Regions from separate parts of the Amedibacillus sp. YH-ame6 genome, predicted to be linked through region 2. Evidence: riboswitches for the same ligand, from Rfam matches in the RefSeq annotation. Region 2 holds a riboswitch; the other holds the start of a gene.

Region 1 (4,441 bases), on a different contig from region 2:
CCCCCAGCACTCGTTGTACAAGTAGCACTCTCTCCACCATCATCTAAGTTGATCATTCTCTTTGCGTGAATATCTTCTTTTTTGATTGCCATAGCACCAAATAAGCCTACCTCTTCTTGTACGGTAAAGATACATTCAAGTGCAGGATGTTTTGCCTCTTTATCTTCAAGTATGGCTAACATATAAGCAACACCAGTTCCATCATCCGCGCCTAATGTTGTCCCCTTCGCTTTCAAAAAGCCATCTTCTATCACAAGTTGTAAAGCATCCTTATAAAAATCAAATTCTGTATCTTTATTCTTTTCACATACCATATCCGTATGTGCTTGTAAAATCAGTGCAGGATGATCTTCATATCCATTTGAAGCATCTTTATAAATAATCACGTTGTTCATCTCATCATGTTTATAGGCAAGTTGATGTTCTTTTGCGAACGCAACCAAATACTTCGCATACGCACCTTCCTGAAAAGAACCATGTGGGATTCTTGTCATTTCTTCAAAGTATCGCTGATGTGCCAGCGTATGATCCAAAACATTTTTCATAAATAAATAACCTCCATATGAAATTATTTTACCACATTCCCTTATGTTTACTAAGTATTTCGCAAAAGAAAAAGTGGAAACCCACTTTTTCTAAATTAATGATGAAATAAACGAAGGTGCGTAAACGCCATCGCTATATCATATTTATCACATGTTTCAATTACATTGTCATCACGAATGGATCCACCTGCTTGCGCAATATAACATACTCCACTGCGATGTGCACGTTCGATATTATCTCCAAATGGGAAGAATGCATCAGAACCTAAAGATACATCGGTAAGTGTAGATAACCAAGCCTTCTTTTCTTCTTTTGTAAATACGTCTGGTTTATGCATAAAGAAATTTTGCCAAGTCCCTTCCGCAAGTACATCTTCATAATCATCCGATATATATACATCAATGGTATTGTCACGATCTGCTCTTCGTATGCCTTCTACAAATGGAAGAGATAATACTTTTTCATGTTGACGTAAATACCAATTATCTGCTTTATTTCCAGCAAGTCTAGTACAGTGTACACGGGATTGTTGACCCGCACCAATGCCTATAGCTTGTCCATCTTTTACATAACAAACGGAATTAGATTGAGTGTATTTCAATGTAATAAGTGCTATCATTAAATCTCGTTTAGCACCTTCACTCAACACTTTGTTCTTAGTAGGTAATTCTTTTAATAGGTCTTCATTGATGGACACATTATTTCTTCCTTGTTCAAAAGTAACTCCAAATACATCTTTACGTTCGATTTCTTCTGGAACATAGCTTGGATCTATTTGTATTACCAAATAGTTCCCTTTCTTCTTTTTCTTAAGGATTTCAAGTGCTTCTTTTGAATATGAAGGTGCAATCACGCCATCGCTAACCTCTCTAGCCAAATAGGTTGCACATGCTTCATCACACTCATCACTAAGTGCCGCAAAATCTCCATAACTAGACATACGATCACTTCCACGAGCTCGCATGTATGCGCTAGCCATTGGTGTACACTCCACTCCATCCACAAAATAGATCTGTTTCAAAGTTTCATCCATTGGCACGTAAACAGCAGCTCCTGCAGGAGACACATGTTTAAAGCTTGCGGCTGCTGGTAAACCCGTAGCTTCTTTTAATTCCTTTACCAATTGCCAACTATTCAAAGCATCCAACAAATTGATATACCCTGCTTTTCCATTTAAAATTTGAATTGGTAAATCATTATTCTTCGTATAAATTCTTGCAGGTTTTTGATTTGGATTACAACCGTACTTTAATTCCATTTCTTTCATATAAATTCTTCCTTTCCATAGAAAAAGAGCCGACATTCCTGGACTCTTCACCCAGACGGTCGGCTCACTTACGATTATACTTCATGTGGTCAATTCCACTTCCGTCAGTCGTATAACTGCTTTTATTTTATACCACAAATATTACAAGGTCAATGAATTCTGATATCTAATATGCTATTTTTTTCTATCCCTTATATAATCTCCTTGTTTTTATAATTGTATAGTAGCCTAAGAAGTATAACCATGTTAAAATATAGACATCTTAAGTATGGAGGATACTATGAAAAAAATATTGTTATGTTTTGTCGTTGGAATGTTATGTTTAAGTGGATGTTCCAGCAAAGGAAATGATGTTGATGTAAAGAAAGCAGTAAGTACTGTTTTAGAAAGTAAGGCAGATGAATTGCCTGCGACTATGGAAGTAGATGATCAAGTTTTAAAAGACTTGTTTCAAATTGATGTAGCGGATGTAGAACAATATGCTATCGCAATTCCTATGATGAATGTACAAGCTACAGAAATCATTATGATAGAAGCGAAAGATGGAAAAAAAGATGTAATTAAAAAAGCCCTAGATCAACGTATGAAAACAAATGAAGATACATGGTCTACTTATTTGCCTGATCAATATGAATTGGTAAAAAATCGTCAAGAATATGAAAGTGGAAACTATTTCATTATCGTAATCGCTGAAAAAGCTGAAGATATTATGAAGGAATTAAAGAAAGACTTCTAATGTTATTCTCAAGTTTACTATTTTTATTTGCATATTTACCACTCGTGTTACTTATGTACTATGTTTTACCAAAAAGGTATCGTAATGGATGCCTTTTTGTTGTTAGCTTGTTTTTTTATGGCTGGCAAGAACCTGTATATATTATAGTAATGCTAGTATCAATTTTGGTAAATTTCCAAATTGGTAAACTTGTCTATCGAAATCTTGATTCAAAACAGAAGGCAAAAACATATGTCATTGCCTCCGTAATCTTCAATATTGCATTGTTAGCTTTCTTTAAATATTTCAATTTCTTCCTTTGGAATATATCCAGCCTGCTTCAAACGGGAACCTTGGATATTATGCAGATTGCTTTGCCAATTGGTATTTCCTTTTATACCTTCCAAACCTTAACCTACCCAATTGATATTTACCGCAAAGAAACTTTACCACAAACAAATTTCATGAATTTTGGAATGTATGTAACCTTCTTTCCTCAATTGATTGCGGGTCCTATTGTACGTTATCGTGATATCTCTTTGCAGATTACGAATAGAACAACGTCTTCTTCTTTGTTCTATGAAGGAATCCAAAGATTTATCTGTGGATTATCTAAGAAAGTACTCCTTGCCAATCCTTTGGGTTCTATTTGGAATCAAGTTTCCTCTTTGTCCCAAATGAGCATGCTTACCTCTTGGATTGGTATACTCGCATTCTTACTACAGTTATATTATGATTTTAGTGGGTATAGTGATATGGCAGTCGGGCTTGGTAAGATGTTTGGATTTCATTTTCCTGAAAACTTCAATTACCCTTATATTTCAAAGAGCATGAGTGAGTTTTGGAGAAGATGGCATATGACCCTAGGCACTTGGTTTCGTGAATATGTGTATATTCCACTTGGTGGTAATCGTAAAGGAATGTCTAAAACGATAGGTAACTTACTAGTCGTTTGGTTTCTAACGGGGTTATGGCATGGAGCTAGTTGGAATTTTGTCTTATGGGGATTGTACTGTGGGATTTTCATTATTCTTGAAAAATATGGTATTGGGAAATGGTTACATTCACATGCATTCTTATCTAGACTTTACTTCTTTATCATCATCGCTTTTGGATGGATTCTATTTGCCTGTGAGGATATTGCTTCTGCAGTATCTTATATGCAAGTGTTTATCGGATTTAAAAGTCAAGGTTTGATGGATGCTTTCACACTTTATTTATGGAATACACAAATACTGCTTATCGTCTTTGCGTTAGTAGGTTGTACTCCACTAGTACATAAGATTTATGTGCGTTTGAAAAACAAGTCCTACATCTTATATATAACACTATTTATAACGATGTTACTTCTCTTGTTATGCACTTCTCGAATGGCATCAGATATTTACAATCCATTTTTATATTTCCGTTTCTAAGGAGGTCTCTATGAAAGCACAAAGAATTGTACAACATATGACGATATGCATATTTTTACTTTTTTTAAGTGTGCCTTTATGTATGTTTTTAGTAACTCCAGAGAAATCCTTTTCAGATTTAGAAAATCGATATTTATCGAAAATGCCTTCTCTTTCTAATACATCCATATGGGATAAGTCATTTCAAAAGAAGAGTGAAGATGCCTTTAATGATCAATTTCTATTTCGAGATTCTTTGGTCAGTTTGAATACATTTCAAGATTATGCTTTGGGTTACTCTTCCATTCATGATGTATACTTTGGTAAAGATTCTTATTTACTAAACCAACAACAACGTCTAGATGAAAGCATTTGGAAACAAAACATAAAGGTACTTAATACCTTCGCACACAATCAGGATATTCCTATATATTTGATGTTGGTACCTTCTACGCGTACCATACTTGAAAACAAGTTGCCAAACCCTCATTATGATATTGATGAAGATGTGATAGTCAA
Region 2 (4,441 bases):
TAATCCGTTTTGTTCTGCACCATATGCTGGGTTTGCTCCTGGTGCTAAAGGTGCTCCAGCTTTACGTCCATCAGGAAGTGCTCCTGTAGCTTTCCCATATACTACGTTACTAGTGATTGTTAAGATAGAAGTCGTTGGTTCAGAATCACGGTATGTGTGACGTTTTTCGATTTTACCAATGAATGTCTTCAACAACCAAACAGCGATATCATCCGCGCGATCATCATCATTACCATAACGTGGATAATCCCCTTCTGTTTCATAATCAATGACTAGTCCGCTTTCATCACGGATCGTTTTTACTTTTGCGTATTTAATTGCACTAATAGAATCTACAACATGAGAGAATCCTGCAATACCAGTCGCAAATGTTCTACGTACAGCAGTATCAATCAATGCCATTTGACTAGCTTCATAGTAATATTTATCATGCATATATTGAATCAAGTTCAAGATATTTACATACAAGTCGACCAACCATTCCATCATGATATCGTATTTTTGCATAACTTCATCGTAATCTAGATATTCTGATGTAATTGGTGTATATTGTGGACCAACTTGTACTTTTGCTTTTTCATCCATACCACCATTGATGGCATATAATAAACATTTCGCAAGGTTTGCACGAGCTCCAAAGAACTGCATTTCTTTCCCCGTCTGTGTCGCACTTACACAACAACAAACGGCATAGTCATCTCCCCATACTGGACGCATTACATCATCATTTTCATATTGTACAGAACTTGTCTCGATAGAAATACGAGATGCATAATTTTTAAATGCTTCTGGTAAATGAGAAGAATATAATACCGTTAGATTTGGTTCTGGTGAAGGACCCATATTTTCCAATGTATGAAGGAAACGATAGTCACTTTTCGTAACCATGTGACGTCCATCCATACCTAACCCAGCAACATCTAAAGTTGCCCAAACTGGATCTCCAGAGAACAATTCGTTGTAAGAAGGAATACGTGCGAATTTTACCATACGGAATTTCATGGTCATGTGATCCACCATTTCTTGTGCTTCACTTTCCGTTAATGTTCCACTTGCAAGATCACGTTCGATATAAATATCTAAGAATGTAGATACACGTCCAATAGACATTGCAGCACCATTTTGTGTTTTGATAGCCGCAAGATATCCAAAGTATGTCCACTGCATTGCTTCTTTTGCATTTGCTGCAGGTTTGCTGATATCAAATCCATAAAGAGCAGCCATTTCTTTCATACCCTTTAATGCTTTGATTTGTTCTGCCAATTCTTCACGTTGACGAATGATATCATCCATCATTGTTCCACATCCACAGTTTGCTAAATCAGCTTGTTTCTGTTCCACAAGATAATCAATACCATATAAAGCAATACGACGATAATCCCCTACAATACGACCACGGCCATACGTATCAGGAAGTCCTGTAACAATTTTATATTTACGAGCTTGACGCATTTCTGGTGTATAACATTGGAAAACTGCATCGTTATGAGTCTTATGATATTCATGGAAAATTTCATGTAGTTTTGCACTTGGTTCATAACCATACGTAGTACATGCTTCTTCACTCATTTTGATACCACCATAAGGCATAAATGCACGTTTCAATGGTTTATCTGTTTGTAAACCAACGATCGTTTCTAACTCTTTCATTGCCTCACTAATATACCCTGGACCATAAGAAGTTAAAGAAGATACGATGTCTGTCTCCATATCTAAAACGCCACCCTTAGCGCGTTCTTCTTTTTGTAACTTTTGAAGTTCACCCCATAATTTGTTTGTAGCCTCACTTGGATCTGCTAAGAATGATTCATCCCCATCATATGGTTTGTAGTTGTTTTGAATGAAGTCACGTACGTTCACTTCTTCTTTCCAAATACGACCTTCAAAGCCTTGCCATTCATTACGATTGTTTGTTGTCATTGTTCTGCTTTCCTCCTAGTCTTATAACGTCTATATTATACTTTGATTTGTTTTTTCATGCAAAGCAAACGCCTTGCAATTCTTACAAATCTATATAAAGAAAGAGCCTAACACATACTGGACTCTTCTGCCCAGACGGTCGGCTCTGCTTAACATTATACTCCCTGTGGTCAATTCCACTTCCGTCAGTCATATAACTACTTATAATTTACCATTATTAAATGCAATCGTCAACACCTTTTCTTCATGAATTTAATTACATTTCTTTTCATATACTCTGTAAATAAAGCATGTTTATTTTCATGGAATTAAACTCTATTTTTACGTTTGCTTTTTAACCGTTTGAATAAATAGTGAAACCATTCTTCCAATTCATCTTTGTTCGTAAAGATACGCGCAATGAGATGTGGATGTTGTTTACTCTCCACAATTGCCACTTGTCCTCCATTACGCATCGTCGAAATAGCTTGTTCATACATAACTTGCGTATCTTTTTGAAAATTAAAATCCTCATTTTTATATTGTGCTGCTATTTTAATAATATCTGCGTAATAAATGGTATATACGATATTTGCTGGTTGTCCAAACACACGAATCATTGCTTTATAAGTCGTCAACCATACATTCCCACTTTTACGAAGTTCATGAGCTTCAAACTTATTTCTTTCTACTGCCTTACGTAGTGTATTACCATCAGAAAATCCCCATTTCTCTGCTGCTTCACTAAACGTTAACACTTCATTCAAATCCACCATAGTTTACTCCTAATAGCATGTGCTATTCTTCGCCCTAAGGATTCCTTATCTTGTTTTTACGATTGCTTCCCATAGTGCTTGGGCATCCATGATACCAAATACTCTTTGATCTATCATATGAGGTACAATATCGCTTCCAACAAAAGACGTTGAAATACGATGCATCATATATTGTGCTTGTGGCGCTACCCATATTTGTGATATCCTATGCTGTAAATCATACATCCTTACATTATATCGCGAATCTATCATAGAAATAGAACCATAGGCGACACAACATTCATATGTATTCGCCAATTGTTCATATGTTTCCAAGATATTAGAAAGTGAATCTACATATACGGATTCATTTCCTTCAAGCTTGCCTATCTTTGTAGCTAATATATAAGAGGAACGTTGTCCAAAACAGCCAATGACTATAAGTTCCATAAAAATTCTTCTTTCAAGAATTTATCGATACGTTCTAAAAACTGTAGTGGTTGATCTTCATAGATTTTGCATCCACTATATGGAAAGGATTCATAAACAAGGAAAGGATTCTTCATTCTTACTAAGGTATCAATAATATATCCCTCTTTCGCAATCACATCATCACTTCCCTGCATTAATAAAGTAGGCACGGTAACATCATGTAATGCTTCTTCACTTGGATGATCAAATAACCAACTAGAAATAGCTGCGATATGACGCAATGCAACAGATGTGTTTTTATCAGAATGTATCCATTGATTCACATGTTGATTTTGAAAAAATTGTACAGGTGTTTGATCTTCTAGAATAGTTACAAACTTTTTCAGTTCATTGCTTCCTTTTTCCAAAGCACTATGTTTTAACATTTGATAAAACGTATCGGATGCCTCACTCGTCAACAACAAAATAGGATTCATCAAAATCATACCATCAAATACATCCGCATAATGATGTTGTGTTTGAAGCGCAAGAAAGCCTGATAAATCTTCCCCACATAACAACAAAGATTTACAAGGAAAACGTTCTCTAATATCTTTGGCAACACAAACTACATCTTGCATGCATTCTTCAAATGAAATCCCTTGTTTTAAATCATAATACGAAAGTCCACATCCTCTTTGATCATAAAACACACAACGATACTTATCACATAGCTTTTGCATTGCCTCATGCATAATCAAAGGCCAAGCACCACTTCCTGGTCCTCCATGTAAAAATAACAACACCATATCGTTCTTTGTTTTTGATGCAAATGTTTGTAAATATTCGTTCCCAGCTTTCACTTTATACTTTATCATATTCATCACCCTGTCACTACTTCGTGACAATATATTTTTATTTTAACAGATGAAGTAAGGATTTTCAAGTATCAAAAAGGAACATCATTCATGTTCCTTTTCGTCTATGCTTTTTTATGAAATTGAACTGGCTTCTTCTTTACGCTTTTTTGAGTATACAATTCATATACTTGATCTGCACTATTTGCGATAACAGGAGAATGCGTCACAAGGATAATACATTTTTGCTCTTCATACGCCAACTGTTTGAATATGTCCATAATTTCATTTTGTGTATCTTCATCTAAATTCCCTGTAGGTTCATCTGCTAAGATGATTTCTGGCTCATAAGATAATGCTCTAGCGATTGCTACACGTTGTTGTTGACCACCCGATAATTTTAATATTCTGCGATTTGCTTCATCATCTTCGAGTCCTACTTTACGCAAGAGTTCCATTGCATACTCTTTTCGATCTGTTCGTTTAATACCTGCGATATCCATGGATAGCATAACATTC

The links. Region 2 has a riboswitch for ZMP and ZTP ahead of pflB (formate C-acetyltransferase). Riboswitches for the same ligand answer to the same signal wherever they lie in the genome.
Region 1: it holds a riboswitch for ZMP and ZTP, as region 2 does, so the genes downstream of both, ACWG0P_RS09700 (phosphoribosylaminoimidazolecarboxamide formyltransferase) here and pflB (formate C-acetyltransferase) in region 2, are expected to answer to the same signal.

What each region holds. Positions count from the first base shown of each region.
Region 1 covers NZ_JBSPEZ010000013.1:49,555-53,995, reverse strand. The annotation lists gene pepD (beta-Ala-His dipeptidase) at 1-545, opposite strand, end outside; gene ACWG0P_RS09700 (phosphoribosylaminoimidazolecarboxamide formyltransferase) at 641-1,813, opposite strand; ZMP/ZTP riboswitch at 1,856-1,935, opposite strand; gene ACWG0P_RS09695 (DUF4358 domain-containing protein) at 2,094-2,549, shown strand; gene ACWG0P_RS09690 (MBOAT family O-acyltransferase) at 2,699-3,943, shown strand; gene ACWG0P_RS09685 (DHHW family protein) at 3,954-4,441, shown strand, end outside.
Region 2 covers NZ_JBSPEZ010000015.1:21,510-25,950, reverse strand. The annotation lists gene pflB (formate C-acetyltransferase) at 1-1,920, opposite strand, end outside; ZMP/ZTP riboswitch at 2,043-2,123, opposite strand; gene ACWG0P_RS10410 (helix-turn-helix domain-containing protein) at 2,229-2,675, opposite strand; gene ACWG0P_RS10405 (hypothetical protein) at 2,721-3,104, opposite strand; gene ACWG0P_RS10400 (alpha/beta fold hydrolase) at 3,092-3,943, opposite strand; gene ACWG0P_RS10395 (ABC transporter ATP-binding protein) at 4,048-4,441, opposite strand, start outside.